One region of the Jeotgalibacillus malaysiensis genome, then DNA from elsewhere that is predicted to be linked to it. Evidence: riboswitches for the same ligand, from Rfam matches in the RefSeq annotation. Region 1 holds a riboswitch; each other region holds the start of a gene.
The links. A riboswitch is a leader RNA that binds a small molecule or an ion and turns the genes downstream of it on or off. The one in region 1 is predicted to bind S-adenosylmethionine.
Positions count from the first base shown of each region.

Region 1 (10,368 bases):
ATACAAATCTAAGGAGATGATAGAAATGGCAGATAAAGATAATAAGAAAGAACAAAATAATAACGACGCAGAAGAAAAAATCCAGGATATGTTTGAGCAGGGGACCGTTGATCGTAAAAAGGACGATGACGACGAAGATAAAAAAGATAAAAACTAAAAAATACCGGGCTGCCCATTAGCGGGCAGCCCGGTATTTTTAGGTTCTATTAACAGGCAGCGTGCAGCATCTGAAAGAGCCGCCTGATTTAATAATTTCTGATATATCACATTCGATTACATCATAGCCGAATCTTCTTAATTTCTTATTGATGTCCTTGTTCACTGGCAGACTGATAATTTTATCGTGTCCGATGCTGAGAACGTTAGGTCCCATCGTGAACTGTTCATCATCTGTTACGTCAATCAGTTCATAATGTGCTGCAAACTGCTCAATCATTTCATCCGTAAAAGCAGGTCTGTAGATAAGCGCCTCTTCAGGTGAAATAATGTTGAACAGACAATCCAGGTGCAGATACTGTGAATCAAATGGAACTGCAGTGATGTCGTGTTCAGGAAGCTTTTTACGAAGTTCCTCGACAGCAGTTTCAGTCGTTCTGCTGCTGATTCCGATCCAGATTTTTTTACCATCTGTAATGACGTCTCCACCTTCAATTGAAGGTGAACTGATTTTCTCAAATTTCATTTTAGATTCCTGCAGCCACTCCTGTAAAATCTTATCTTCTCCGCTGCGCATTTCGGTCCCCATTGTTGAAATGAAAACTGTATCACCAATTGTAAAGCCGATATCACGGGTGAAGACCTGTTCAGGGTACACGGCAAGCGGTGGAAGCTGTACGATATCCGCTCCGTGTTCATGAAGAAGCTGAATGAAATTGCGGTGCTGCTCCATTGCTTTTTCGCGGTCTATATTATCTTTTAGAAAATGTTTTTGCGTTTCATTAATTGCCTCTTCAATTTTCATGAAGGCAGGCGGACAGACAAGTACACGTTCAAGTGGGCCGAATTCATTTTGACAGCCGGCCTGGTTATGATTTTCTTTTCGTTCCATTAACATGTTCCAGTCCTCCGTTTTACTCTTTTTGTATGTTATTCCTTTTTTACAGCAAAAATAAACGGAGGTTTTTATGCAATTTATCGCACTGAATACTTTTGAAGCCCGGTGTGACTGTTTTCAAGGATCGAAAATATTTTTTCTTTATAAGAAGCAAGGCTTAAGTCACTTCTGCTTCTCGGTTTCGGCTGGCTGATTTTGATCTCTGCCGCGACTTCCCCCGGCTGTCCGCTGAGCACAAGGATTCTGTCACACACATGTAGCGCTTCATCTATATCATGGGTGACCATGACCATTGTGGTTTTTTCTTCTTCCCAGATATCGAGCAGCAAGTCCTGCAGCTGCATTTTCGTAAATGCATCAAGTGCACTGAATGGTTCGTCGAGTAAAAGTACTGACGGCTTTGAAGCAAGTGCACGCGCAATGGCTGTACGCTGGGCCATTCCGCCTGACAGATCCCGGGGGAGTGCTTTTGAAAATTCACTTAACCCTACAAGTGACAGGTAATGTGCCGCCTGCTCACGATATTTCGCAGGGTTTTTAAATCCAAATAACACGTTATCTTCTACTGAAAGCCACGGCATCAGCCGGGGTTCCTGAAAAATAACGCCGGCCCCTTTTCCACTACCGTCATTTAAATGAATCGTCCCGCTGTATGCCTGTTCGAGTCCTGACAGTACGCGCAGCAGCGTACTTTTACCGCAGCCGCTCGTTCCGAGAATACCGACAATTTCACCTTTTTGAACAGTGAAGGATATATGCTTAAATCCCGCTGTCCCGTTTTTAAATAAACGGGATGCTTTTTTAACTGTTAACAATGCAGTCACCTCTTTTACTGAGCATTTTGCAGGTTATCCTGCCACTTCAAGGACTTTGCTTCAATTCCTTTGAGCAGAGCATCTGTCCCTTTACCGAGTGCGGCAAATAAAATAATGCTTGCGATGATTAACTCTGGCGATGATGTATTCTGTCCGAGTACCAGCAGATAACCAAGTCCCTCGCTTGCACCAAGCAGTTCTGCCGCTACGACAAACATCCATCCTAAGCCAAGTCCGCTTCTGATCCCTACCAGAAATGATGGCAGTGATGCTGGAAGAATAATTCTTCTGACCAGTTGCAGTGAGCTGAATCGATAGACTTTCCCTACTTCTATCAGCTTTCTGTCGACCCCCTGAATACCGGATACGATATTTAAATAAACCGGGAAGAATACGCCGACTGCGATTAACGTCACTTTAGAAGGCTCACCAATCCCCATCCAAAGTAGAAATAATGGGACCCAGGCAAGAGACGGGATGGATCTGAACGCCTGAAGGATTGGATCGAGCAGTCTTTCTGCCTGTTTAAAATAGCCGACTGCTGCACCGACTAACAGTGCCGCTGCGGTTCCAATCAGAAATCCTGCACCAACCCTGTATAGTGTGATGGAAACATGAGCCCAAAGTGTGCCTTCCTGTGCCATTTCAATAATTGATGTCACCACAACTGTCGGAGCCGGCAGCAAATAGGATTCAATCCACCCAAGCCGGGCAGCTGCTTCCCATACAGCAACCAGAACAACTGGCAGAATCAGACCGAGTCCAATGAGGTTCAATTTATTTTTCATGCCGTTCCCTCCTTTACTCCAGACTTTCTGTAAATGAAGGATTTAATAATTCATTAACGAGCGCTTCAATATCTGCATCCTGATCAATGACTTCCTCCTGGCGCAGCACTTCACCCGCTGCAATCAGCGCTTCAGTATGTTCATCTCCAATGACCGGATTTGAAAAGTCATTGCGGGCAAGACTCGCTTTTGCCACATCAAGGTTCATTTCAGCTTCTTCAGCAAGAATTTGTGCCGCAGCATCCGGGTTGGCGATCGTCCATTCACGTGCTGCTTCATATTGAGCAATGACTTCTTCTACAATTTCCGGGAAGTCTTCAGCAAATTCTGACCTGACATTCAGTGTGCCATACGTATTAAAGTCAGGATTGCGATAAATGAGTTCAGCATTCGTATCCAGCTCTGTTCTTGCCATATGCGGATCCAGTCCGGCCCATGCATCAACCTGGTCTGAAGATAATGCGTTTGCGCCATCCGGGTGCTGAAGGTTCACAATTTCCACTTCATCTGAGGATACCCCTGCTTCTTCAAGTGCCCGAAGGAGGAATATGTAAGGGTCTGTTCCAAGCGTTGCGGCTACTTTCTTTCCTTTTAAGTCTTCTACTGATTGAATGTCCGATCCTTCGGCTGCGACAAGTGCCGTCCATTCAGGCTTTGCATATAAGTAAACTGATTCCACAGGAGAGCCATTTGATTTTGCGATCAGTGCTGCTGCTCCTGCCGTTGAACCGAAATCAACACTTCTTGAGTTTAAAAATTCGAGTGCCTTATTGCTTCCCTGACTGAGCACCCACTCTACTTCAATTCCTTCATCAGCAAGTGCTTCTTCTACAAGCCCCTGCTCTTTCAGTACCAGACTCGTTGGAGAATAGTATGCATAATCAAGCGTAATTTTCTCCGGCTGTTCATCTGAACTGGCGTTTGCTGAGCATCCAGCGAGGACCCCGATTGCTGCTGATGATAAGATAAGTGCATTTAATTTATTCATTTATATTCCTCCCTGTTTACTCAGAATTGTTGTTAAAAGAAACGGACAGCTTTCACTGTCCAATTTCAAAATGATGTTTGACGAGCTGTCCCCATTTTTCAAATTCAACGAGAAATCCGTCGTGTCCAAAATCTGTATCAACCTCGTGAAAGTCAGCTTCAGGTACATAGCTGATGAACTGCTCAATTTCATTTGGTGGATAAAGTAAATCCCCTTTAAAACCGATGCCGAGCAGCTTCGATTTAATTTTCTCTGCTGCCTCCTGTATAGTGCCGTGATGCCTGCTGATATCGTGATGATTCATGGCATATAACAGGGTCAGGTAGCTGTTCGGATCAAATCGTTTCGTGATTTTTTCACCCTGATATTTCAAGTAGGACTCCACCTGATAAAATGGCTGCTCCTCCTCTACATCTTTTTCCTCTCTGTTGAATCTGCCTGTAAACAGGTAAGGACTTCTGTAAGTAACAAGGCCAACCATTCTGGCAACCTCAAATCCTTTTACATCTGACGGTTTTTCATACTGACCGTTATTCCAGGATGGGTCGTTTTCAATGGCATGGATGCCAATCCGGTTAAAGGCAATCCCGTAATCGCTTAACGATGGAGTCGCTGCAAGCAGTACGGCTTTATCCATAAAATCCGGATAGCTGATGCACCATTCAAGCGTCTGCATACCGCCGAGTGATCCGCCGATGACACCGTGGAGCTTCGTAATACCAAGCTTCAGACAGGCCTGATATTGTGCGTTCACCATATCTTTTACAGTGATAAATGGAAAATCAGTGCGGTACTTTTCACCGTATGGATTAAGCGAGTCAGGACCGGTAGAACCGCTGCAACCACCAAGCACGTTAAATGTGATCACCTGAAATTTTGTTAAATCAATATAAGCATGTTCACCGGCAAATCCACGCCACCAGCCAGGTTCCTGTGCTGTTCCAACCGATTGGTGCGTTCCGGTCAGTGCGTGACAGATCAGGATCACGGGTAACGACGGATCTCCTGACCGCTCGTAGCGGAGAGAGACATCATCAATCACTTTTCCGGATTCAAGTATCAAAGAACCGATATCGACTGTTCCTTCACGATGCATGACCTTCTCAGTTAATGTCTCTCCCATCCTGATTCCTCCCTTACAAATGCGCGGGTACTGCCGCTTTTTCAATCGCCTGATTCAAATCGTTAATCAGATCTTCTATTGACTCAATTCCCACTGATAATCTGATTTGCTCTTCTTTTACACCTGATGCTTCAAGGTCTTCTCCTGACAGCTGTGCGTGTGTGGTTGAAGCAGGATGAATAATTAATGACTTTGCATCACCGACGTTCGCTACGTGTGACCAGAGCTGCGTATGGTCAATCACTTTTCTGCCTGCCTCACGTCCGCCCTTAATGCCAAATACGATAATCGAACCTGCACCCTTCGGCAGATACTTTTTCGCAGCCGCATATGATGAGTGGCTTTCAAGACCCGGATACTCTACCCAGTCAACTGAAGGGTGCTGATCAAGATACTCAGCGACCTTCAAGGCGTTCTCCACATGACGCTCCACTCTCAGATGCAGCGTCTCAAGTCCCTGCAGTAAATAAAATGCATTTTGAGGACTGAGGCATGCACCTGTATCACGCAGCAGGTTCACGCGCAGCTTTGCGATAAATGCTGCAGCTTCAAGGTCTACAAAGCGTAATCCGTTATAGCTTGGGTCCGGCGTAGTAAAATCCGGGAAGCGTCCGTTATCGTAATTGAATGTGCCAGCATCTACAACGACACCGCCAATCGTTGTGCCGTGGCCGCCAATCCATTTTGTAGCTGAATGGACAACAATGTCTGCGCCGTGTTCAATCGGCTTATTCAGATATGGCGTTGCAAATGTACTGTCTACAATCAGTGGCACACCTTCTTCATGTGCGACTTTCGCTACGCCTTCAGTATCAAGCACATGCAGACTTGGATTTCCAATCACTTCTGCAAATACAGCCTTCGTTTTCGGTCCAATTGCTTTCCTGAAGTTTTCAGGGTCAGTGCCATCTACGAATTTCACGTTCACACCGTACCTTGGAAGCGTTTGTGCGAAAAGGTTGTACGTGCCCCCGTAAAGGTTTGCGGCTGCGACAATTTCATCTCCTGCGCCTGCCAGGTTCAGCACTGCATACGTGATTGCTGCCATGCCTGATGCTGTTGCGACTGCACCAACCCCGCCTTCTAAAAGCGCAATCCGGTTTTCAAAAGCAGCAACCGTTGGATTCCCGATTCGCGTATATATATTTCCTTCTTCAGCAAGTGAAAATAAATTCTGCGCATGCTCCGCGCTGTCAAATGTATAAGATGTTGTCTGATAGATCGGAATCGCTCTTGAGTTCGTTGTCGGATCTGATTCTGTTGCACCGTGAAGTAATAGTGTCTCAATATTGTATTGCGGCTGATTGTTTGTCATGAGTAAATCTCTCCTTTAATGGGTTGATGGATGTTTGCAGTGAAGTATTAACTGAATGAAGGTGAAAGGGGAAAATAAAAAACCCCCTTCATAAGAAGAGGGTTATATATCCTCCTCTTATCTTTCAGACCTTTTCAGATCTGTAGGAATTAGCACCTTTCCGTATCAGGATTTGATACGTTGGTTGCCGGGCATCGCAGGGCCTAGTCCCTCCGCCACTCTGGATAAGAGTTATAAAGTTGTAAGTACATGTTGTGTTTTGCTCTTGTTGAGGATTATAAAGAGTCTGAAAAAAGAAGTCAACCTTTTTCTGAATATTAATTTTATTGGGCGGTGAATTCAACTACATTTGCCTCAGGCGCATACTCGATTTCAATATGTGCAGGTACACGCAGATGGATTACATGTATTCCATATGCAAAGCTGAAACCTGAAGCAAGATCTGCACGCTCTCCTTTTAAGAACTGTTGAGCGGGCGCGGGCGGATTAAACTGGTTAAACTTTAAACGGTCACTCCCCACCGGTGTTTCCACATTCAAGGTATCATAAGCAATTTTCACTTCTGCTCTATTAATGGCATCTGTAATATCAAAACCATTTAATACAACAGGTGTTTCATACATATCGATCAGAACTTCACCATCAACTTCTTCATCTTTGGTAACGGCAAATAGCGTATCTCCATAGGATGAGCCATACATCGGTGCCGGTATATTCAGCCGGTCTCCTGAAAAGTCATACTGTTTTTGTTCCACCAGGAATTCCGGATCGATCTCGTCAAAACGGTTTTGCTGAGCAGGGTCATACAGGTCGACATAGTAGTTGAGCGATTCCTCTTCAGGCACTGCTTTACCTACACCTTCCGCCGGCTCAGGCAAAATATAATAGGCTGCCATTGCTAGAAGCAGAACGCCTGCATAGATAAAATACAGCATGCGGGTACGCAGCAGACGGCTCAGGGATTTTCTTGGTTTTTTCGGCTTGAGCTGCTCTCTTCTTTTAAAAAAGAGCGTTAAAATGATCAGCATGAGCGCAATTGGAACTATCTGAACAAGAAACGTCATGCCTCTCTCACCTCTCTTTTATTAATCAGAAATATAGCTAGACTGTATAGAATAAGCGCAGTTGCAATTGCCTTTACCAGAAAGATCAGCAAGGAGCTTTCCTGAACGTAGAAGCTAAAGAGCCATTCATTGAGTACATACGTTTGTAAAAATACTGGAAAGAACAAAACTGCAGGGATCAGCACGAAAAACAACTTGCTGATTTTTAATAACGTCCCAAATAAAGAGCCAATTGCAACAGCCATTAAGTAATACCCAAACATTCCTGCGCCTGTAATGAAAAGCTCTCCAGGTGATCCGATTGTCGATAGTCCCGGGAAGTATTGCGCAGGACGTACCAGAGACATAATCATGTAAATCAGGTACCCGCTCATCACAGTAAAAATTGTGGCGATCAGTGTCACTGCAGTGAAGAAAATAGCATTTGAAATCTGTGTGATCAAACGGGTTGTGACAAAAGAAAAATCCTCATATAAATAATTTTTTGAAGTAATCATTGCAGGTGTGACAAGCAGCCAGAACACTGTAAATACAAATACAACGTTTGTAGAGTAAGTCGTTACTTCAAGTGAAAACATATCATCAGACGTGCTCCCCCCCCCCTGTCCCGAGTGCAGAGAAAACAATTGCAATGACCTGCAGAAGGACCAGACTGCGCAACAGATCTGTATAGGAATACCACTTATAGATCACCTGCTGACGAATCACATCACCCGTGCTGACTGTTGCTAAAGACATCATCAATCCCCCCTATATTTCTTCTCGTCAGGTACACACACAAATCACTTGCAGATACCGGTGTAAACCTGAGATCACGTGCAGCTGCCTTCTCAGCGGCTGTAAAATGATTTTTCACAATGACTGTTGAGAATCCGCCTTTTTCTTCAAGACGCGCAATAATCTCCTGCTGCTCTGACCAGTTCCTCACCTGGACGGCCGAACCTGAAACCGCCATCGCATACTCTTTCACCTCTTCGATCGGGAGGTGAAGAATGCTTCTCCCACCGTCGATCAAAAGGAGGTCTTCAATCAGCTCATCAATTTCATCGAGGTGATGACTTGAGATCAGAATCGTTCTCGGATGCGCCAGGTAATCCTTCAGCAAAGCGCGGTAGAAATCTTTTCTGACTGAAGCATCCATCCCTGTTGTCGGTTCATCAAAGATCGTCAGCGGACAGCGTGCTGCGAGACCGAGGATGCCAAAGAACGTATTTTTCTGTCCCTTTGACAAATAATCCGTGCCGACATTCATTGGAATTGCAAAATAATCTGCAAGCTTTTTGGCTAGGTCAGCATCCCAGTTTGGGTAAAAGCGGCCGTGATGATGAAGGATTTCCTTTGTCGTCAGTGCAGTTGAAAACACGTTGTATTCATCCAGGTACATGCTGTTGGCAGATACTTTCAGGCTGTTAAATGGTGTTTCACCGAACACACTGATTTCCCCTCCAGTCTTTTTTAAGTAACCGGCGATCGTTTTCATCAGGGTTGTTTTACCGGATCCGTTTCTTCCTACAATGCCTGTGATCGTATTTTCCTGAATGATGAAATCAGCATCTTTCACACCGGCACCGCTTTTGTATCGTTTCTCAAGATGCCTGCATTCAATAACCGTCATGACGTTTCCCCTTTCCGGCGACTTTGCTCCAGCTGAATCATATGGATCAGGTCCTGCTCTTTAACGTTCAGATGTTCTGCTTCCGCTACAACATCTGACACAAGCGCTGCTAATGTTTCATTGATTCTTCTGTGGCGGATCTGTTCTGCCGCCTCTTCTGTCACGAACATGCCAAGTCCCCTTTTCTTATATAAAATCCCTGCATCCGCAAGTATTGTGAGCCCCTTTGCAGCTGTCGCCGGGTTGATATTGAACTGGTCAGCCAGCTGGTATTGCGAAAACATCTTTTCATGCTCTTTAAATCTTTCATGTAGAATTTCCGTTTCAAGCCATTCGGCAATTTGTATATAAATCGGTTTCGTACTGTCTGCATTCAGCATTAGCTCAGTCACCTCCTTCATCTGATATAGTACATTACTGTTGTAATGTACTATATACTATTTTGTAATCTTCGGCAATAGGCGTTTGGAATATTTTGTTGGGATGGTCCTTAGAAAGGTAAGGCATGTTCGGAGAAAATATGGGAGCGTTCTTAGAAAAACAACTGGTGTCCTCAGAATAAACGAGTTGTTCCTAGAAAAACATTGGTGGTTCGCAGCTTCATGACATAAGACCCGCCTCATTTACACAACAAAAAACTGCACAATTTCTGTGCAGTTTTCAAAACGCTATGACTTTAAGAGCTTTGCCAAGGGGTGAACACCGACACTTTGAATCAATAAAGACAGTAAAACAGCTATAAAGGAAATGGCCATGACTGTACCTGTTTCTCCTGCGTCTGATGCGTCAAGCAGTAACAGCAGTACAACTGACATCGTCCCTTTCACCCCGCCAAAAGAGATCAGCAGCGATTCCTGCCAGGACAAACTCTTTTTAATCGGGGGCACGCTTTGGACGGTTAGCACGACGATCAACGTTCTGATCACAAGTGACAGGATAAATACAATGGCTGCAATTCCAAACCATTCCCATTTTAAATAGTCAACGGCTGTCATTCCGATCAATAAGAAGACCAGTGAAAGAAGCGTAGGCTCGATTACATCCCAGAATCGATCCAGTGATTCGCGGTAGTGATCCTCTTTATTGATACGGTTAAATTCCCAGGAAAGCATTAAACCCGCTGCAACTGTTGCCAGCACACCTGAAATACCAAATGATTCTGCCAGCAAAAATAAGCCGTAAGCCATAATGATACTCAGCATCACCTGATACTCTTGATGGTGTGTAAAATGAACTGCCCTGCTGACGAGCCAGCCGAACACAATACCGATCAGCGCACCGCCAATCGCAACATATAAGAATTCGCCCATAAATGAGAAAAATGAAAAGCTTTCATGTCCCTGATGAATTGAAAGGAGAGTAGCGAATATCACATAGCTTGTCCCGTCATTGATCAGCGACTCTCCTTCTACGATGTCACCGACTTTTTCATTATCAAGAGACTTATGTAAAATCGATGTGACGGAGACTGGATCAGTTGGCGTGAGAACAGCTGCTATGAGCAATGCCTCTGTAAAATCTAATGACACAAATAACCCCGCAATCATATATACGACCCCTCCAAGTCCAAGCACCGTCAGGACCAGACCAACCGTACTCAGAATGG
Region 1 is NZ_CP085252.1:608,464-618,831, reverse strand. It holds gene LG330_RS03560 (hypothetical protein) at 26-157, shown strand; gene LG330_RS03555 (dimethylarginine dimethylaminohydrolase family protein) at 197-1,054, opposite strand; gene LG330_RS03550 (ABC transporter ATP-binding protein) at 1,132-1,869, opposite strand; gene LG330_RS03545 (ABC transporter permease) at 1,884-2,657, opposite strand; gene LG330_RS03540 (aliphatic sulfonate ABC transporter substrate-binding protein) at 2,671-3,645, opposite strand; gene LG330_RS03535 (homoserine O-acetyltransferase) at 3,698-4,768, opposite strand; gene LG330_RS03530 (O-acetylhomoserine aminocarboxypropyltransferase/cysteine synthase family protein) at 4,782-6,083, opposite strand; SAM riboswitch class I at 6,198-6,314, opposite strand; gene LG330_RS03525 (hypothetical protein) at 6,407-7,147, opposite strand; gene LG330_RS03520 (hypothetical protein) at 7,144-7,725, opposite strand; gene LG330_RS03515 (hypothetical protein) at 7,730-7,885, opposite strand; gene LG330_RS03510 (ATP-binding cassette domain-containing protein) at 7,857-8,762, opposite strand; gene LG330_RS03505 (GntR family transcriptional regulator) at 8,759-9,142, opposite strand; gene LG330_RS03500 (cation:proton antiporter) at 9,431-10,368, opposite strand, start outside.

Region 2 (10,368 bases), 1.7 Mb from region 1:
GGCGTTACAAGCTTGGTGTAGGTACAGTTGGAGCCTCAAAACGTGCACTTGAGCTTGCTGTGAAATATACAAACGAGCGTAAACAGTTCAACACACCAATCTCAAGCTTTAACCTGACGAAGGAAAAGCTTGCGACAATGGGTGCAAAGCTTTATGCAACAGAAAGCTCAGTATATCGAACAGTAGGGTTGTTTGAAGATCGTATGAGCCAGCTGTCTGATGAAGAAATCAAAGATGGTAAAGAAGTAGCGAAATCAATTGCTGAATATGCAATTGAGTGCTCTCTAAACAAAGTATTCGGTACTGAATCACTTGACTATATTGCAGATGAAGCAGTTCAGCTGCACGGCGGTTACGGCTTCATGCAGGAGTATGAAGTAGAGCGTATTTACCGTGATTCACGTATTAACCGGATCTTTGAAGGAACAAACGAAATTAACCGTCTGCTGGTTCCAGGGACTTATCTTCGTAAAGCAATGAAGGGCGAGCTGCCATTACTTCAAAAAGCACAGGCGCTTCAGGAAGAACTGATGTCGATGATGCCTGAAGAAATCAGCGATGAGCCGTTAAAGCAGGAAGAGTATCTTGTAAAGAATGCGAAGAAAATTGGTCTGCTGGCTGCAGGTCTTGCTGCACAAAAGTACGGCAAAGCGCTTGAAGCAGAGCAGGAAATCCTTGTGAACATTGCTGATATCGTATCACTTGCATATGCGATGGAATCTTCACTTCTTCGTACACAAAAGGCTGTTGAAAAGTCCGGTCTTGAAAAGAACCAGCAGAAGGTTCTTTATACACAGATCTTCTGTCAGGAAGCGTTCAATGAGATTGAACAGCATGCAAAAGAAACACTGATTGCTGCTGAAAGCGGAGATTCACTTCGCATGATGCTTTCTGCACTTCGTAAGTTCACTCGTTTCACACCGGTGAACCTGATTCCAACAAAGCGTGAAGCGGCTGCGAAGCTGATTGATGCTGAGAAGTTTGTCGTTTAATCATACCCTTGTAAGCCGCTAATGATTTCCGTGGGGACTGCGCTTTCCTGCCCCCGGCCGGTGAGCTTCCTCAGGCTTCGCCTTGCGGGATCTCACCTGCCCTTTCCCGGGGCGGGAGTCTCCGTCCCCACTCCAATCACTAGCTGGTTTGTACGATAAACTTTAATGAAATAATTCTAAGTAAGAAACCGTCTACAATTTAGGCGGTTTTTTCGTGTGGAAAGCATCTTTAATTGACTTATAATGCATAAATCCTTACGATATGTTTAAACTTTTAAACGTATAGACATAAGGAGAGTGGTTAGATGAATGTGTTAATTACCGGGGCATCAGGTGGTATTGGGAAAGAGCTGGCGAAGCTTTTTGCTGAGAAGGGTCATACACTGATTCTTGCAGCGAGAAGTGAGGATAAGCTGAATGAACTGACGGCTGAGCTTGCTGGGAAATATACGATTGAAACACATATTTTTAAAAGCGACTTATCTAAGACAGGATCTGCTCAGGCACTTTTTGATCAGGTTCAATCAGAAAATATGAAGGTCGATATTTTAATCAATAATGCAGGCGTGGGACTTTTTGGAGAGTTTCATCAGACAGATCTTCAAAAGGAGCAGGAAATGATTCAGTTGAACGTGACATCCTTAACTGAACTGACAAAGCTTTTTGGACGGGAGATGGTGAATGCGAAGTCAGGAAGAATACTGAACGTGGCGTCAACTGCAGCATTCTTCCCGGGGCCATTAATGGCAGTGTACTATGCATCTAAAGCATACGTAAAATCATTTACCGAAGCACTTGATAACGAGTGGGCTGAACATGGCGTGCAGGTTTCAGGATTATATCCCGGTCCTACGAGTACAGGGTTTAAGGATACGGCAGAACTGAATGATTCAAAGTTATTTAATAACGGCACCATGAAGCCGCAAGCGGTAGCAAAAATTGCGTTTATCGAATTTATGAATGGGAAAAAGCAGATTATTCCTGGAGGCATGAACAAGCTTCAGTCCAGAGCGAGCCGTCTCATATCCAGGTCAGTAGCTGCAAATATTGTCAGGAAAACACAGGAAAGAGAGTAGTGAGGTGACAACAATGGGTGAACAGGCAGAAAAAGCATTTCGGGATTGTATACCGTTATTTCAGGCATTGAGTGATCCTTACCGTCAGGATATTGTCTTAATGCTTTCAGAAACAGATTCAATGACAGTGAACGAATTAACGGACAAGCTGCCACTCTCCCGTCCTGCTGTTTCTCATCATTTGAAAATTCTTCGTGAACAGGGTATTTTAAAAATGGAACAGCATGGAACGCAGCGCAATTATTCCCTTGCTCTTGAGGGAGCGCTGGAAACGTTAAAGCATCTGATTATTACCGTGGAAGACCGGTGTTATTAAAAGGGAGGAATGAACATGTCGATTACTTTTTATACTTATCCAAAATGCGGAACATGCCGCAAAGCGAAAAAATGGCTGGATCAAAATGAGGTTTCATACGAAGAAATTCATTTAATTGATTCACCGCCTTCAAAAGAGGAACTTTCTGAGCTATATAAAAAGAGCGGGCTTGAGCTGAAAAAGTTTTTCAACACAAGCGGCGTAAAGTACCGCGAGCTTGGTCTGAAAGATAAGCTTACTGACATGTCAGATGATGAAAAGCTTGAACTGCTGGCTTCAGACGGTAAGCTGATCAAGCGTCCGCTGACAACTGACGGCAGTCAGGTAACAGTCGGATTCAAAGAACCTGAATTCGAGGAAAAATGGCAGGGCTAAATCAGAAACAATTCTTGTTTTCGGGCACCTGTTATGCCAATATGAAGTAGTATAGAAATCATTCATATGCGGAGGGAAAACACATGAGTTCACCAAAAGAATTACGTTATTCAGAAGAACACGAATGGGTAAAAGTTGAAGACGGTAAAGCACGAATTGGTATCACTGAATTCGCACAGTCAGAGCTTGGCGATATCGTATTCGTTGAGCTTCCGGAAGTAGGCGACGAGCTGCAGGCAGACGAGCCGTTTGGCAGCGTTGAATCTGTTAAAACAGTTTCAGAACTTTACGCACCAGTCAGCGGTAAAGTCGTTGAGGTGAACGAAGACCTTGAAGACAGCCCTGAATACGTTAACGAATCTCCATATGAAAAAGCTTGGATGGTCGTAGTGGAACTTTCTGATGACTCAGAAGTTGACGCACTGATGGATGCTGAAGCATATGACAAAATGACAGACGAAGACTGATTGAAGTGCCGTTCACCTGGTAGGGTGAGCGGTTTTTTTGTAACCGGCACAGTGGGGACGGAGTTGAGTGGTTCATTTTTGTAATCATTCTAAAAACGACACATTCAACTCCGTCCCGCCTGCGCCGCATAAATAATGGAAGTAACATCACCAGCCATCTCATTTACTTGCAATTATCCACAGTACAGGCGACAATTAAATCAGCAGCATACCATGTAAGAAAGCCGTGCGATCCTTAGGTGAGGGTGTGATGGGAAATGCAGTGCAAAAAGGTTATTATTGTTGAGGGTAAGTCTGATAAGCGCAAGGTTCAGCCGATTATTAGAGAGCCGGTTGATATCATTTGTACAAATGGTACAATCAGCCTGACGAAAATGGATGAACTGATTGATGAATTGTATGAAAAAGATGTTTATGTGCTTGTGGATGCGGATGATGCAGGTGAGAAGCTCAGAAAACAGTTTAAAAGAGAGATGCCTGAAGCGGATCATCTGTATATCGACAAAGCCTATCGTGAGGTCGCAACAGCTCCTGAGCAGCACCTGGCAGTCATTTTAGCCGGTGCGAACATTGATATTTATACTGAGTTTTTAGAAAAAAGGATGAATCTTTAATGATAAAAGAATGGACAATAGAAGATCTGGACCAGCGATTGAAGGAAAAAAAGCAGTCAGCGATGTATTTATACACCCCGATGTGCGGAACGTGTAAGCTTGCCGGTAAAATGCTTGAGGTAACGGCTGTGGCGATTCAGGATACTGAGATCGGAAAAGCTGACCTGAATTATGTTGAACCGCTGGCTGAGCGTTACCAGATCGAGAGTGTACCGTGTCTGCTGTTATTCAAGGATGGACAAATGGTCCGCAAAATATATAAATTTGAATCTGTACCAACGATTTTTGAAGCATTCGGAGAATTGTCAAGACAGCCGGCAAATCAGTAAATGTCCAATTTTGAAAAAAATTCGTTGACAGTAAATTTAAGAACATGATACGATTTGTCTCGTACTCTTAATGAATCTTAACTGAATACGCGTAACTCTTATCAAGAGCGGCGGAGGGAAGTGCCCTATGAAGCCCGGCAACCGACAGTTTACTGGAAAGGTGCCAAGTCACACAGGTTTAAACCTGGCAGATGAGAGAAAGCCGTTTAATTTTTGACGCCTTTCTGCTCATCACGCAGAGAGGCGTTTTTTATATATAAAGGGCTATTTAATGGCAGCACTTTAACTTCCTGCTTTAACGGGATAATAAGTTAATTTACGAAAGTGGGTGATGGTATGATTACCATCTCAGATGTGAAAAAAGTATTTAAAACAAAAAGCGGTTCACTGACTGCAGTTGACAAAGTTAACCTGAAAATTCAGGAAGGCGAAATCTTTGGCGTGATTGGCTACAGTGGTGCCGGTAAAAGTACATTAATCCGTATGCTGAATGGTCTTGAACAGCCGTCAGAAGGTAAGGTTGATATAAACGGTAAGCTGATTTCCTCTATCAAAGGAGGAGACTTACGCAAAGCGAGACAGAAAATCAGTATGATCTTTCAGCATTTTAATCTTCTTTGGTCAAGATCGGTGAGAGAGAATATCTCATTTCCTCTTGAAATCGCAGGCGTTCCAAAAGAGGAAAGATTAAAAAGAGTAGATGAGTTGATTGAACTCGTAGGACTTGAAGGGCGCGGGGATGCCTATCCATCTCAGCTCAGTGGCGGTCAGAAGCAGAGAGTAGGGATTGCAAGAGCGCTTGCAAATGACCCTGAAGTACTGCTTTGTGATGAGGCTACGTCAGCACTTGATCCTCAGACGACTGATTCAATCCTTGAACTGCTGGTTGATATCAACAAACGTCTCGGTTTGACCATTGTACTGATCACACATGAAATGCACGTGATCAGAAAGATTTGTCACCGCGTTGCTGTTATGGAAGGCGGGAAGGTTGTAGAGCTTGGAGATGTGCTTGACGTCTTTAAACAGCCGAAAGAAAATATCACAAAACGTTTCGTTCAGCAGGTAACGGAACCTGAAGAAACAAAAGATACAATTGAACATCTGCTGAAGGAATATCAGGACGGAAAAGTTGTCAAGCTGACGTTCGTTGGTGAATCAGCAGAGCAGCCGGTTGTCACTAACCTGATCCGTTCGTTTGATCTGCAGGTGAATATTCTGCAGGGAAAAATTTCTCAAACGCAAAATGGTGCATATGGATCCCTGTTTATACATTTACACGGGAAGTCCGACGAGCTGGCGCGTGCGATTGAATTTTTAGAAGCGGCAAGTGTTGGAGTGGAGGTGATGACACATGATTGAACAGATTTTTCCGAACGTTGACTGGCCGGTCATGTGGGAAGCAACTTATGAAACGATTTATATGACGGTCATTTCAGTTGTCATTACATTTATTCTTGGAATCGGTCTCGGCTTACTTTTATTCCTTACCTCTAAAGGGAACCTGTTGGAAAATAAAATTGCTTACACAATTACAACAGCAGTTGTGAATATTTTCAGGTCGATCCCCTTCATTATCCTGATCATTCTGCTCATCCCATTTACACGTTTTCTACTAGGGACGATCAGGGGAGCAGAGGCAGCACTACCGGCATTGATTATCGGTGCAGCACCTTTCTACGCACGTATGGTTGAGATTGCATTACGTGAGATTGATAAGGGCGTCATTGAGGCAGCAAGATCAATGGGGGCCAAAATAAGCACCATTATATTTAAAGTATTAATTCCGGAATCAATGCCAGCTCTGATCTCAGGAATTACTGTTACAGCCATTGCGCTGGTCGGTTATACGGCGATGGCTGGTGTCATCGGAGCAGGAGGACTTGGTAACCTGGCATTTCTTGACGGTTTCCAGAGGAGTCGTGATGACGTAGTACTCGCAGCAACAATCATCATTTTAGCAATCGTCTTCATCATTCAATTCCTTGGAGACTTCTTCACCAACAAACTGGATAAACGCTAATTTAGCTAATTATAAAAACACATTAAAGGGAGAGATTTAAACATGAAAAAATTCGTAGCAGGGACATTCGCAGTAACAAGTATTTTCGCACTGGCAGCTTGTGGTTCAGATAATTCAGAGGAAGGTATCGGTACAAGCGAAGATGGCGAGCCGGTTGAACTGAGAGTCGGCGCATCTAACGTGCCTCACGCTGAAATCCTTGAGCAGGCACAGCCGCTCCTTGAAGAAGAAGGCGTAGACCTTCAGATCGAAACGTATCAGGACTATATCCTGCCAAACCAGGATCTTGAATCAGGAGAAATTGATGCGAACTACTTCCAGCACATTCCATATCTTGAGTCACAGATCGCAGAACACGGCTATGACTTTGCAAACGCTGGCGGTATTCACATTGAGCCAATCGGCGTATATTCTCAGGAGCACGCTTCACTTGAAGACCTTCCTGATGGTGCAGAAATCTTAATGAGTAATTCAGTAGCTGACCACGGCCGTATCCTGACAATGCTTGAAGCACAGGGGCTGATCACACTTGATCCTGAAGTTGAAAAAACAGCAGCAGAAATTTCTGATATTCAGGACAACCCTAAAAACCTTCAATTTGAAGCAGATTATGAAGCAGCACTTCTTGTACAGCTATATGAAAACGGAGAAGGTGACGCTGTACTGATCAACTCTAACTACGCAATTGATGCTGGTATTAACCCGCTTGAGGATTCAATTGCCCTTGAAGATTCAGATTCACCTTATGTAAATGTGATTGCAGTTAACAGCGGTGAAGAAGAAAACGAAGCTGTTCAGAAGCTTGTAGAAGTATTAACTTCTGAAGAAATTCAGGATTTCATTCTTGAAGAATGGGGCGGCGCTGTCGTACCGGTTGACGCTGAATAATTGTTTGGTAACTGCTCAGTCTATGACTGGGCAGTTTTTTATATGGAGTGGAGGTTGCTGCAATTCATCTCTCTACTTATCGGTTTCCATCTCAAGCCTGCATTGCACGACGCCCTCTTAATGACCTTAAGTAACAAAAGCCAGCTTCCGAAGGACATGCAGGGCTGCTGCTTTTTGTCGCTATTTTGGCCGGAGTTGTAGCAATCACTTCTCAGGTTGTCGCAATACACCTGGGAAGTTTTCTGTTTTCACGCCTGAGATTGTAGTAATTCCGATATCCGGCTGTTATATTTACCAAAAACAAAAACCTCCCTCCAAAAATTTTTTTAAAATAGCGCATCCATTGCTATAAAAACAATGTAAACCCTTACATATACCGGGTGAATATTTGTAATAGTCAAAAAAAGATGATAGTGTGTTTAGTAAGTTTTCTAGCGGGTAATACACCAACTAGCAAACAGTTTTAGAAAAAATATGGAAACGGAGTCACGGACAAAAAATCGAAAAGGAATGATTCATTATCCATCCTATTAAAGTTGATTTTACAACTGACATGGAGAAGCAGATGCTAAGTTCGCACGGAATTGGTTACGAAACGTATATGAGAGATCACAATGTGCGTATGAATGTGGAAATGAAACGTGAAGAAGATTATAAAAAGTCACAGGACTTAGTCCAGGAACTTGAAGGTAAAGTCATCAATCATTTATAATAGTAATGAAGTGAAAAAGTCAGTGTATCTTACACTGACTTTTTTGATTGTAAAGGCAAGGGTCAGCGACATTTGATTCTAGTTTTAATTTGTTATAAGATTAGAATGAGAATAAATTGAGAATGGTTCTTCCATTTCAAATTCATATACAAACGGAGGTAATTAGACAATGGCTTCAACTTTAGTAATTAAAGATCTTCATGTTGAGATCGAAGGCAAAGAAATTTTAAAAGGTGTAAACCTTGAATTAGATAGCGGTAAGATTCACGTTATTATGGGACCAAACGGAACGGGTAAATCCACGCTTGCTTCAGCAATTATGGGACACCCTAAGTTCGAAGTAACAAAAGGTGAAGTACTGCTGAACGGTGAAAACGTTCTTGAAATGGAAGTGGACGAGCGTGCACTTGCAGGTCTATTCCTTGCAATGCAGTATCCAAGTGAAATCACTGGCGTAACAAATGCAGACTTCCTTCGTTCTGCAATCAATGCACGCCGTGAAGAAGGTCAGGAAATCTCTTTAATGAAATTTATTAAAGAATTAGATAAAAACATGGACTTCCTTGAAATGGATCAGAACATGGCACAGCGTTACCTGAATGAAGGTTTCTCAGGCGGTGAGAAGAAACGTAATGAAATTCTTCAGCTGATGATGATCAGACCTGAATTCGGTATTCTTGATGAGATTGACTCTGGTCTTGATATTGATGCACTTAAAGTTGTATCTAAAGGAATTAATCAGATGCGCAGCGAAGACTTCGGCTGCCTGATTATCACTCACTATCAGCGTCTTCTTAACTACATCGAGCCTGATTTTGTACACGTTATGATGCAGGGCCGCGTAGTTAAATCGGGTGGACCTGAACTGGCTCAGCGCCTTGAAAGTGAAGGTTATGACTGGATCAAACAGGAACTTGGTATTGAAGACGAAACTGTAGGACAAGAAGCGTAACTGATAGGAGGATGAATATGACGACACAAATGAAATTGCCGGTTGATCAGCAAGCGGTGCAGGCTTTCTCAGAAAAGAACGGCGAGCCTGGCTGGCTGTCGTCCCTTCGATTGGACGCACTTGCGAAAGCAGAAGAGCTGCCATTGCCGAAGCCGGATAAAACGAAAATTGATAAATGGAATTTCACACAGTTTGCAAGCCATACTGTAGAAAGCGAAGCTTATGCTTCATTAGAAGAGCTTCCTGAATCAGTGAAGTCTCTTGTAGACGCTGAGAAGCAGGAAAACCTGTATATTCAGCGCAACAATACACCAGCATACCTGAAGCTGTCTGACAGCCTGAAAAGTAAAGGTGTTATTTTCACAAATATTTTAACTGCAGCGAAGGAACATCCTGAGCTTGTAGAACAGTACTTTATGAAGGATGCAGTGCAGGTTGATGAGCATAAGCTGACTGCACTTCATGCAGCACTTGTAAATGGCGGAGCATTCCTTTATGTTCCTAAGAATGTTGAACTTGAAGAGCCAATCCAGGCTGTATACGTTCACGACAATGCAGAAGCAGCACTTTTCAATCACGTATTGGTTGTGGCTGAAGAAAATTCTGCAGTCACTTATGTTGAATCTTATCTTGCAACTGAGGGTGCGGGTGAGTCGCTTGCGAACATCATCACTGAAGTTGTAGCAAAAGATAACGCACGCGTTGTATACGGAGCGGTTGATAACCTGTCAGAAGGTACAACAACTTACGTGAACCGCCGCGGTATAGCAGCACGTGATGCAAAAATCGAGTGGGCACTTGGCATGATGAATGACGGGAATACAATCTCAGAAAACATCACGCACCTGATTGGCGATAATTCACACGGCGACACGAAAATGGTTGTAGTCGGACGTGGAAATCAAAAGCAGAACTTTACGACAAATATCAGACACTGGGGTAAAAATTCAGAAGGATATATCCTGAAGCACGGTGTAATGAAGGATGCAGCTTCTTCTATCTTTAACGGAATCGGTAAGATCGAGCACGGCGCGACAAAAGCAAATGCCGAGCAGGAATCACGTGTACTGATGTTAAGTGAAAAAGCACGCGGTGATGCAAACCCGATCCTTCTGATTGATGAAGATGATGTAACTGCAGGTCACGCAGCTTCAGTAGGCCGCGTAGATCCAATGCAGCTATTCTATCTGATGAGCCGTGGTATTTCTCAAAGAGAAGCAGAGCGTCTTGTCATCCACGGTTTCCTTGCACCAGTTGTGACAAAGCTTCCAATTGAAGGCGTAAAGCAGCAGCTTACAGAAGTCATTGAAAGGAAAGTGAATGTATGAATGTCGAAGAGATCCGCAGACAGTTTCCAATATTGGACCAGGAAGTAAACGGTCAGCCGCTTGTCTATCTTGACAGCGCAGCTACTTCTCAAAAACCGCTGTCTGTGATCCAGGCGCTTGACGAGTACTATAAAGGGTACAACTCAAACGTGCACCGCGGTGTACACACGCTTGGAACCCGGGCGACAGACGGGTATGAAGGAGCTCGCGAAAAAGTTCGTAAATTCATTAATGCCGCATCTTCTGAAGAAGTCATCTTCATGCGCGGTACAACAACGGCGATTAATACCATCGCA
Region 2 is NZ_CP085252.1:2,505,595-2,515,962, reverse strand. It holds gene LG330_RS13510 (acyl-CoA dehydrogenase family protein) at 1-992, shown strand, start outside; gene LG330_RS13505 (SDR family NAD(P)-dependent oxidoreductase) at 1,298-2,068, shown strand; gene LG330_RS13500 (ArsR/SmtB family transcription factor) at 2,082-2,384, shown strand; gene LG330_RS13495 (arsenate reductase family protein) at 2,400-2,759, shown strand; gene gcvH (glycine cleavage system protein GcvH) at 2,843-3,226, shown strand; gene LG330_RS13485 (toprim domain-containing protein) at 3,484-3,840, shown strand; gene LG330_RS13480 (thioredoxin family protein) at 3,840-4,169, shown strand; SAM riboswitch class I at 4,265-4,367, shown strand; gene LG330_RS13475 (methionine ABC transporter ATP-binding protein) at 4,506-5,531, shown strand; gene LG330_RS13470 (methionine ABC transporter permease) at 5,524-6,192, shown strand; gene LG330_RS13465 (MetQ/NlpA family ABC transporter substrate-binding protein) at 6,235-7,080, shown strand; gene LG330_RS13460 (hypothetical protein) at 7,646-7,792, shown strand; gene sufC (Fe-S cluster assembly ATPase SufC) at 7,962-8,744, shown strand; gene sufD (Fe-S cluster assembly protein SufD) at 8,762-10,072, shown strand; gene LG330_RS13445 (cysteine desulfurase) at 10,069-10,368, shown strand, end outside.
Region 2: it holds a riboswitch for S-adenosylmethionine, as region 1 does, so the genes downstream of both, LG330_RS13475 (methionine ABC transporter ATP-binding protein) here and LG330_RS03530 (O-acetylhomoserine aminocarboxypropyltransferase/cysteine synthase family protein) in region 1, are expected to answer to the same signal.

Region 3 (10,368 bases), 1.7 Mb from region 1:
CTTTACGAGGGAGCCTCTCAAGTAATCACTTTTTTCCTTCAGTTTTTCCATTTCACTTGGTCGTCCCGGCTGTTTATCGGTCATATCTCTCTCCCTTTCTTGCTGCAGCGGTTCAGTAAACGTCCCGCTGGTATCGTTTTTCTGTTCGAAGTGCTTTCATATAATCGGACGCTTCCTCAGAAGAAAGGTTCCCTTCCGATTCCATAATAGCTGTAAGTGTCCGATCCACATCCTTCGCCATTCGGGATTCATCGCCGCATACGTATACATACGCTCCTTCTTGAAGCCAGCGGAACACTTCCTGCCGCTGATCCCACAAACGGTCCTGCACGTATATTTTCTCCGCAGTATCCCTCGAGAAAGCGACATCCATCCGGGTGAGCAGGCCCTCTTTTTTCCAGCGCTGCCACTCCGTCTGATAAAGGAAATCGGTAACGAAGTGTTGCTCTCCAAAAAAGAGCCAGTTCTCTCCCTCGTCCTCCCTTTCTTCGCGTTCTTCGAGAAATGCACGGTACGGAGCTACGCCGGTTCCGGCTCCGATCATGATGATCTTTGAATCTCCTGATTCCGGCAAGCGGAAATTACGGTTTTTTTGGACAAAGACTGGTAGCGTATTCCCTGCGTCTGCCCGCTCTGCACATTGTACCGAGCAGACGCCGTTGCGCTGACGACCGTTCGCTTCATAGCGCAGAGCTCCGATTGTCAGGTGGACTTCATTCGGATTCGCTGCACTGCTGCTGGCAATGGAATACAGACGGGCCGGTAATTTACGAAGGATTGAAAGGAATTCTTCAGCCGGTACGTCCCACGGTCCGAAATCACGGACAAAATCCAGTAAGTCGCGGCCGTATATATAGGATTTCAATGCCTCCGTGTCTTTGATGAGCGCTTTCAGGTCCTCGTTATCCGTCAAGGTAGAGGATTTTTCAAGCAGCGGCTTCGTCAGCACCGTCGTTTCGTAGACGGACAGGAGCGCTTCACGCACCGAACGGATTTCTCCATCTTTGGTTATAGTGACCGATGCTTTCCCGTCCCAGCCCATTTCCTGGATCAGTTCATCCGTAAGCTTCTCCTCATTTTCCGGTAAAATGCCGATACTGTCGCCCGGCTCATAGTCAAGTCCCGATCCTTCTAAATCCAGCTCGATGTGGCGGGTTTCCTTGTTGGATCCACGCCCGTTCAGGTTGATATTCTGGAGTATCTCCGCCCGGAACGGATTCGCTTTGGAGTAGACGGGCCAGACCGCTGTTTCCTTCGCCTTCGCCACACCTTCAGCCTGAGCGGAGGGACTCTGTTCCTCGAGCTTTTCCAGCACCCCTTCCTTCCATGTTTCTGCCGCTTCTTCAAAGTCGAGATCGCAGTCTATCCTTTCATATAAGCGCTCTGCGCCGAGCTCTTCTAGCCTCGCATCGATGTCTTTTCCTGTCTGGCAGAAGAACTCATACGAACTATCTCCAAGAGCAAGTACGGAGTACCGCATGTCTTTCAATTCCGGTGCGCGTTTACTGAAGAGAAATTCATAAAAGGTCATAGCATTATCCGGCGGGTCTCCGTCTCCGTGCGTACTCGTCACCAAGAGCAGATCCTCCGTTTTCTTCAGGTTCTTCGGTTTGAAATCATCCATGGAAGAGACTGTGACCTGAAAGTCTTTTTCCTTCAGGTTCTTTGATAATTGCTCTGCAAGTTCTTCACAGTTCCCGGTATGGGAGCCGTACAGAACCGTGATCGACCGCTGCTTTGCTTCTGCTTTCGTTTTTTCGACTTCTCCTCCTGATTGCGTGGGCAGTGTCTTCGGTGCAAGAGCCGGGGCACTCGCCAGGTAACCACTGAGCCAGATTTTCTGATTTTCCGTCATCGAAGACAGCAGCTGATTAAGAAGATCTGCCTGCTTTTCATTGAACGGGCTGTTCATCACTTCAAGTTGCACCGTCTCCACCTCCTGTTTGTCTTGCATGTTTCTCTTCCCCCTTGTCATTTATCGCATCAAAGTAGCGGGCCATATCTACAACCATCGCTCCCATTTTCTGATTTTCCGGGTACAGTATTTCCTGTACACCGAAATTTCTGAGTTCCTCTGCCGTGACCTTTCCTGTGGCGACCGCTTTCACTCTATTATTCAGTGAATGGACAAGCCGGTCGTCCGCTTCTTCTTCGAACAAATTTCTTACCTGCGTTTTGCTGGTGAACAGGACAGCCTGGACTTCAGCATTCGTTACTCTTTCGACTAACGTTTTCCTGACATCTTTTGAAGGTCGTTTGTATTCATAAGGACGGGAAAGGTACACGTAGGAAAAAAACTTCCCGAATGATTCTTTCCATGAGGCATCATCAACACTGTATGCCTGTAGAAAGGCTCTTCCCTGTTCTTTTTCAAGCTTTTCCACCAGCCCTTTCATCGTCCCATCTTCAGAGACGACTTCAGCTGTAAGTTCATGTTCAATGAGCCACCGGAGCGCCTTTTTACCTCGGATCGCGAGCTTCGCATTCTGCAATTTTGCAAGGAAGGCATCAAGTATCCCTTCTTGCTGTGCTGCATTTTCGAGAGTTCGCACACCGATTCCTGTCGTTAGAATGATCCATTCGAAATCTTCTTCCAACAAAATGTGCACGTCTCTGATACTTCGCTTTTCATGCAGCTGCTGTTCTCCCTGGATGGGCGTATATACAGGAGTGCCACCAAAATTTTTAATGAGAGCTCCCAATTCTTTGCTACGCCTGTCAGCCGCTATTGCTATTCTTTTTCCATTCAAACTGTTCACTCGATCCCCTCCAACCTTGCGACCATAAGAGCCTGCTCTTTTTCCTCTCCACAGTCTTCATCGAGCAGTTTGTTGATTGCTTCTTTCTTCTTTTCCTCTGACAGACCGGATGTTTTAATTTTCGTTCGGCAAACATGCAAAAAGTCGAGGTAAGCCGCATAATCTTCGTCATACTCTTCTTCGAGACGGTTCTTGATACGCGCAGCAAGAGCCGGACTCGCCCCGCCGGTAGATACGGCAATGGACAGTCGGCCGCGGGAGAAGTGAGCAGGGAAGTGTATATTCCCGGCATCTGCCTCTCCGGAAATATTTACAAGCGGCACATTCTCTCCGGCTTTCTTCACTTCTTCATCCACATGCCGGTTACCGGTAGCGGCTATTAAGAGAAAAGCCCCTTCTATATCACTTCGCTCAAACGTTCTTCGTTTCCAATGAAAACGTTCTTCTCCTGCCAGATGGCCCAGGCCCGGCGTTATTTCAGGACTCACTATCGTAATCGAAGCTTCTGCGTCCAGAAGTTTTTTCGCCCGTTTTTCAGCGACAGTACCTCCTCCGACAATGACGACCCGCTTTCCCTTCATGTTAACGGTGAGCGGCAAATGACTCATGGTCTGTATCCTCCTTCATCAAGGGAGTGTACGGTTCTTTTTCCAAAGATTCCTGAACCCGTTGCCGAAGGAGTTCGATGATGAAGTGGTGGTTATCGAGGTAATGAGCTGTGTGGACATTACAACCTTTCTCTTTCAAAATCCCCACTTCCTTTTCAATGTGCCGGATCAGTCTGCCGGTAAACCAGAGACAGGGGAGTACGATGAGACCTTCTGGATGCTTTTTAACTGCGTCCGCCAGTCCCTGTTCAAACGTCGGTTCCAGAACAGCAAGGTAGCAAACCTCTCCATGCCTGCTTCCGGTTTTCGCTACAAGGTGTTCCCTGATCGTTTCCATCACCTGTTCCGTTGCCGGATTCGTGCTTCCTCTTGCTACAAGGAGAAATGCATCCGTTGATCCTTTTTCGCTAAGCCTGTCGGAGAGTGCATCAATTAAAGCCCCCTGTACACCTAGAGGTTCTCCGTATGTAAAAGTGACATCCGGATATTTCTTCTGAAGGTTCTCCAGTTCATCCGGAATATCTGAATAATAGTGACCGGCACTGAACAGAAGCAGCGGAACAATAGCTATCCGCTTTGCACCTTCCGCTATCAGTTTCCCTGCCCCTTCTTCTATGCCTGGAGAAGCGATTTCCAAGTAGCACAGCCTGTGAAGCGCAACATCAATACCCTTGTGTGCTTCTTCCACGACCCGCTCCACTTCAGCCTTCGTCTCCTCAACCCGACTTCCGTGACTGACATATAGTACTCCCTGCATCTTATCCTGAGACCTCCATTTCTTTCGCTTCTGTGGGCTTTTCGAACCACTGGATGGTTTCCCTGCAGCGGACCACCTCTCCGACGACTATAATGGCCGGATTTTTTATGTGTTCCGCCTTTTCTACAATCGTGTCGAGTTCTCCTGTAACCGTCTCCTGCCATTCCGTCGTTCCCCAACCGACCAGCGCAATCGGCGTCGTTACCGGTTTTCCATGACGGATCAGCCTTTCACATATATCCGGCAGTTTCCTGACGCCCATGTAAATGCAGAGAGTATCCATACTTTTCACGACATGCTCCCAGTACACTTCATCCTCCATTCCGAGTTTGCTTACGCCTGAGATAAATGCAACAGAAGAACTGTGTTCTCTATGAGTTACTGGAATTCCCGCGTAAGCCGGAGCTGCAATACCTGCGGTGATGCCTGGTACGACTTCAAAAGGGATACCGCGTGCGGCCAGCACTTCCGCTTCTTCCCCGCCACGTCCAAATACGAATGGATCGCCGCCTTTCAGCCTGGTGACTGTCAGCCCCTGCGCCTGGAAATCGCAAAGCAGTGTGTTAATCTCTTCCTGGGTTAATGAATGGTGATCCGGACTCTTACCGCAGTAGACAAGACGGGTGTCGCTACCTGCTTCTTCCAGCAGATCCTGATTCACGAGCCGATCGTACAAAATCACGTCTGCCTGCCGGATCGCCTTTAATCCTTTAATAGTGATAAGGTCCGCATCTCCTGGACCTGCACCTACGATATAGACTTTACTCATTTCTCCACTCTCCTTTATCACGATTGACCACCTGTATGGAGTCCACACTCCGTTTTCTCCATCCCTTTCCATCTGCCATCACGACCACCACTTTCTGCTTTAAATGTACATGGAATGCATCCGATACTCGGATACCCTTCATCATGCAAATCATTGTAATTCAACCCATTTAGTCGGATATAAGACCAGACGTCATCCCATGTCCAGTAAATAAGGGGGCATACCTTTATCGATTGGAAACGTTCATCTTTGTTAACGAAATTCGTATTGCTTCGACTGAGCGACTGCTCCCGTCTCAGTCCAGAAACCCACGCCTCTGCTCCATCAAGAGCTTCTTCAAGAGGTTTAATTTTACGGATGAAGCAGCACTGATCAGGATTTCTTTTCCATAGAGCGGAACCGTGTTCCTCTGCTTGTTCTTCAAGTGTCAGGGCCGGCTTTTTCATTTCTATTTGAAGCGCCGGGTATCTCTGCTTCACTTTTTCGATAAGGTCATATGTCTCCTTAAAATGAATACCGGTATCGAGAAATACGATTTTTGCATCCTTTTTCACTTTTGCAATCAGATCGATGAGTACGATTCCCTCCGCTCCAAAACTGCAGGCATACGTAATAGAGTCATACTCTTTGTAAGCCCATCTGAGGACCTCAAGAGCACCTTTCGTCTGATCATCAGCGTTTAGATTACTGAACGGATCTCCAGTGAAATTATCATAGGTAACAGCTGTATTAGTCATAGTCGACTCCTTTCTACGGATATAGAAAAACCTCTCTTCCAAATAAGAAGAGGGGTTTAGAAATCATTCATCCCACTCTCTTATCTTTTCTGGAATTGGCATTGTCTCTTTGTGAGCCGCTGCCGAATCTTCGTAGGGCCAAGCCCCCCACCTCTCTTGATAAGATATAGCTTCAAAAATTTATAAAACCGATAATTCTTAGTGTTTTAGTATGTTTTAACCACGATAACATGAGTCACCTGATCATACAACCAAAAATTTGAAAAATTCTAAATTAAATAAATAGTAATAAAATCGTTTTCCAGCCTTAGACTTTTTGATGCCTTTAAAACGTGGATCTTTTATAAATTCTTCTAAAAACCGTTTAGATATTTTACAGCGTATGCTCATGGTAGCAACATTGACTATAAAAACCCCTTCACTTACAAGTTGCTGTTGGACAAAAATACTTGCACAGCAAAACCAACTATTTGAAGGAAGGTGAAGAGTTAATTTAACAAACGTACGTGTAGTTGGAGCTGGATATTAACACAATTAAGTAATATGTCAAAGAGAAAATTGAGGGAATGGCTTTTCTGCAACTCAGGTTAAAAAATCTTATCTATGCTTCTGGAATATTTACAATTCACTTAGGAACTATGTTTTTAACTGCTGTACAGAAAGTAAAAGAGTAATTATAACTAAGTTAAAGACTGTTTCAGAGGTGCAAAGATATAATGGTCCTTTAAACATTTCCAAGCGACTTATGTTAATATGATGTAGCGTAAAATATCACCCTTAGGAGTGAACAGAGTGGATAAGAAAGATGTAGCAAATATTCGCAAACAATTAAAAACAGATAATGATCTGCTCAGAATTTCAGATATCTTTAATGTGTATATTATGAAGGAATCAACAGATATTTATCATTACCAGCGACAGCCATTTGAAATGCTGGACAGTGATCAGCAGGAACTGTTTATGAATAATTTTAAAAAAGTACTGACGGGTCAAATGAATGAGAAATTATTTGAGCTAAAATTTAAGCGTGATGCTGAAAACAGCAGTCAGCTGATTTTACATAAAGGATTGCTTGGAGAAGGTGAAGACTGGCAGGAACAGATGCTTCAGATGACCGAGAAAATGATTCAGAACCCTTTTGAAAAGGATATTGTCATTACATTTATCCGTGGTGAATACATGAAGCCGACTAAAAAAAGAAGTGAAGCGTCTGAAGAAAGCAGTCGTGATACAGTCTACTCCCATCCGTTTACACTGTGTACTGTCAATAAAACTGAAGAGCCAAAAAAAGAAATTCAGTTTGATTATATCGAAAAAGAATTTAAATATAAGGTCGAAGTCGATCCGGTTATCGACCTGAAAAATCCAATGACCGGCTTTCTATTCCCGTGTATTACAAATCACGCTTCTGATGTGAATCATGTATTATACGCAGCGCCAAAAGCAAATGAACCGGATTTTCATTTTATCGAAGAGGTACTGAACGGTGAAGAAATCATGACTGCGCAGGAAGATAAAGCAGTATTTGAAGAAGTGATTAAAAGCGTCGTCGGTGACCGCCTTTCCCCTTCTACGCTTGCAAAAGTATATAGTGAAATTAACACGACAATTGAAGAGAACGAAGAGGACGAGCCGCCAAAGCTTGATTATAAGGATGTTGAACGCGTGCTGACGAACAGTGGTGAAAAAGTTGAAGGAGATAAGATAAAAGAAGCCTTCCAGCTGATCACTGATGATGAATCGTACGAATTAAAAGCCGGCAGCATTGTACCGAAATACAAAACGAAGTCGATTAAAATCCAGACCATGATCGCAAATATTTCCATCAGCCCGCAGGATCTGCAATACGTCAGACAGGTCAATTATAAAGGAAAGAGATGTATTATGATTGAGATTGAGGAAGATGCAGAGATTGACGGGTTTAAGATGCTGCCTGAAGCATTTGGAGAAGAATAATGTTAGAGAATTGAAAAATCCCGCCAGTAAAGCGGGATTTTTTTATCTTTTCTTTAAAGGTGTTACAGCAGGTCCTTCGAGTACGGCTCCGTCAAATGAGAATCTCGAACCGTGACACGGGCAGTCCCATGAGCGTTCATCCTGATTCCATGCGCATTCACAGCCCATATGCGTACATGTAATATCGACTTTATGAAGTTTACCTTCTTCATCACGATAGGCTCCGGTTTTACCGCTGTTATCCTTAATGATTCCGCCTTCCCCACTTAAGATATCATCCTCTGTTTTGCCAGGACTTTTCAGTTTTCCTTTTACAAGTTCAGCCCCGACATTGGCATTTTCGCTGACAAATGTGCCAATAGATGATGATACATCGTGATCAGCCGGATTGAAAAGATCCTGAAAACGATTATGTTTATGTGTAATTAAATCCCTGATAATATGTGCAGCTGCAGTTCCGCCTGTCATGCCCCATTTTCTAAAACCGGTCGCAATATAAATGTGGTCATGATGACCTGTCACAAGTCCGGCATAAGGGATCCCGCTCACTGTATATAAATCCTGTGAGGACCATCTGTATTTAAAGTCTGTTACACCGAATTTTGCTTTAGCGAACGATTCCAGCCGCTGATACCTGCTGCCTTCAACATCATTTTGACCTGTCTTGTGACCTTCTCCTCCGATGATCAGAAGCTTTTTACCATCTTTATAGGGAGTCGTTCTGATCGATTTTGTCGGGTTTTCCGCGCTGATATACATACCTTCTGCAAAAGTATCATCAACGATCGCCGCTGATGTATAAGAACGTTCAGGCTTGAGCCTTGAGAAATAGAGCCCTTTAAAATCAACAAAAGGAAAGTGAGTTGCTGCAATCAATTTTTTTGCTTTGATTACATACCCATCTTCTGTATTAGCTTCTACCCCATTGCTGTGTTCATCAGCATCGAGTAATCTGGTTTTTTCATAAATTTTTCCACCGAGCTTGATATATTCATTCAGCAGCGCTTTTAAATATTTAACCGGATGGAATTGAAACTGATTCGGCATTTTTAATACCGCCGCTGCTCCGATATCATAAGGCATTTCATCTGTGAATTCCCCCTCTATGCCAAGCGTCTGATAAGCTTTCCACTCCTTTTCAAGCTGTTCAGGCTGATCTATTGTGTAGATGCCTGCTTCCTGGATACTAAAATCACAGTCAATCTCATGCTCACTGATTTGCTGCTTCATCCAGTTCATTGCTTCTGTATTTGCGTCGTAATAAAGCTTCGCCTTTTCCTTTCCATGCTGAGAAAGAAATTGATCATATACCATCCCATGCTGTGCAGTCACTTTTGCCGTTGTATATCCTGTCGTGCCCTGGAAGACCCGGTTTGCATCTGCAATGGTTACTTTAAATCCTTCTTTCACGAGTAACAGTCCTGCTGTGATGCCGGCGATACCGGCTCCTGCAATCAGAATATCTGTTTCATGGTTATCAGTCAGTTTTTCTGCATCAGGCACGCCGTCTTCGAGCCAGTATGACTGGTTAATAATATATTGATCGATAAATGATTCTCCCATTTTAAAAAACCTCCTTAACTCAATAGTACTAACATTTCCTTCCACTGGGTTTTTTAAACAAAGTTCATTGTAAAACGCTGACCTTCCAGTGGAGGACAGCTAAGTGTATCTTTTAAACATTAAAATGGAATTAAAAAAGCACCCGATTAAATCGGATGCTTTTAAGGATTATGCGTATTGAATCATAAAGTATTTTTTCTTACCTCGGCGGATGATGGTGAATTCGTTGTCGAGTCTGACTGAGTCGTCAAGGTCGAAGCCAAGGTCCTGTACTCTCTCGCCATTAATGTAGACAGCGCCATTTGTTACATCTTCGCGCGCCTGGCGTTTTGAAGATGAAATTTTCGCATCAACAAGAACTTCAACCAGGTTAACAGATTGACCTTCTTCAACTTTATGTGTCGGCACATCTTTGAACCCTTCACGGATCTCTGAGCTGCTGAGTGACTTCAGGTCACCGCTGAATAGTGCTGCAGTAATTCTCTTAGCCTGATCAAGCGCATCTTCACCGTGAATCATTTTTGTCATTTCTTCAGCCAATGCTTTTTGGGCTGCACGCAGATGCGGTTCTTCCTGCACGGCTTTTTCAAGTCCTTCGATTGTGTCTTTATCAAGGAAAGTGAAGAACTTCAGGTATTTTATCACGTCAGCATCTGTAGTGTTGATCCAGAACTGGTAAAACTCATAAGGTGATGTCTTTTTAGCATCAAGCCATACTGCGCCGCCTTCTGTCTTACCGAACTTGGTACCGTCTGCTTTTGTGACGAGCGGGATCGTCATACCGAATGCCTTTGCATCTTCATCGTTCATTTTACGGATCATCTCAAGACCGGTTGTAATATTCCCCCACTGGTCACTGCCGCCTATCTGCAGCTTGCAGTTGAACTCTTTGTATAAATGATTAAAGTCCATCGCCTGAAGAATTGTATAAGTGAATTCCGTGTATGAGATACCTGTTTCAAGACGTGAAGATATCGTGTCTTTTGCAAGCATGTAGTTCACACCGATATGTTTTCCGTAATCACGCAGGAATGTAATCATGTCAATTTGACCGATCCAGTCCATGTTGTTTACCATAATTGCTTTATTGTCACCTTCAGCAGTGTAGAGTTTTTCAAGCTGCTTCTTAATGGCTTCAACATTATATTCAACCTGTTCACGTGTCTGAAGCTGACGTTCTTCTTTCTTTCCGCTCGGATCTCCGATTTGACCTGTCGCT
Region 3 is NZ_CP085252.1:2,348,688-2,359,055, forward strand. It holds gene cysI (assimilatory sulfite reductase (NADPH) hemoprotein subunit) at 1-84, opposite strand, end outside; gene LG330_RS12595 (assimilatory sulfite reductase (NADPH) flavoprotein subunit) at 113-1,927, opposite strand; gene LG330_RS12600 (uroporphyrinogen-III synthase) at 1,917-2,759, opposite strand; gene LG330_RS12605 (NAD(P)-binding protein) at 2,756-3,367, opposite strand; gene LG330_RS12610 (sirohydrochlorin chelatase) at 3,342-4,124, opposite strand; gene cobA (uroporphyrinogen-III C-methyltransferase) at 4,126-4,893, opposite strand; gene LG330_RS12620 (phosphoadenylyl-sulfate reductase) at 4,911-5,630, opposite strand; SAM riboswitch class I at 5,708-5,796, opposite strand; gene LG330_RS12625 (DUF4317 domain-containing protein) at 6,423-7,586, shown strand; gene LG330_RS12630 (FAD-dependent oxidoreductase) at 7,629-9,149, opposite strand; gene tyrS (tyrosine--tRNA ligase) at 9,318-10,368, opposite strand, start outside.
Region 3: it holds a riboswitch for S-adenosylmethionine, as region 1 does, so the genes downstream of both, LG330_RS12620 (phosphoadenylyl-sulfate reductase) here and LG330_RS03530 (O-acetylhomoserine aminocarboxypropyltransferase/cysteine synthase family protein) in region 1, are expected to answer to the same signal.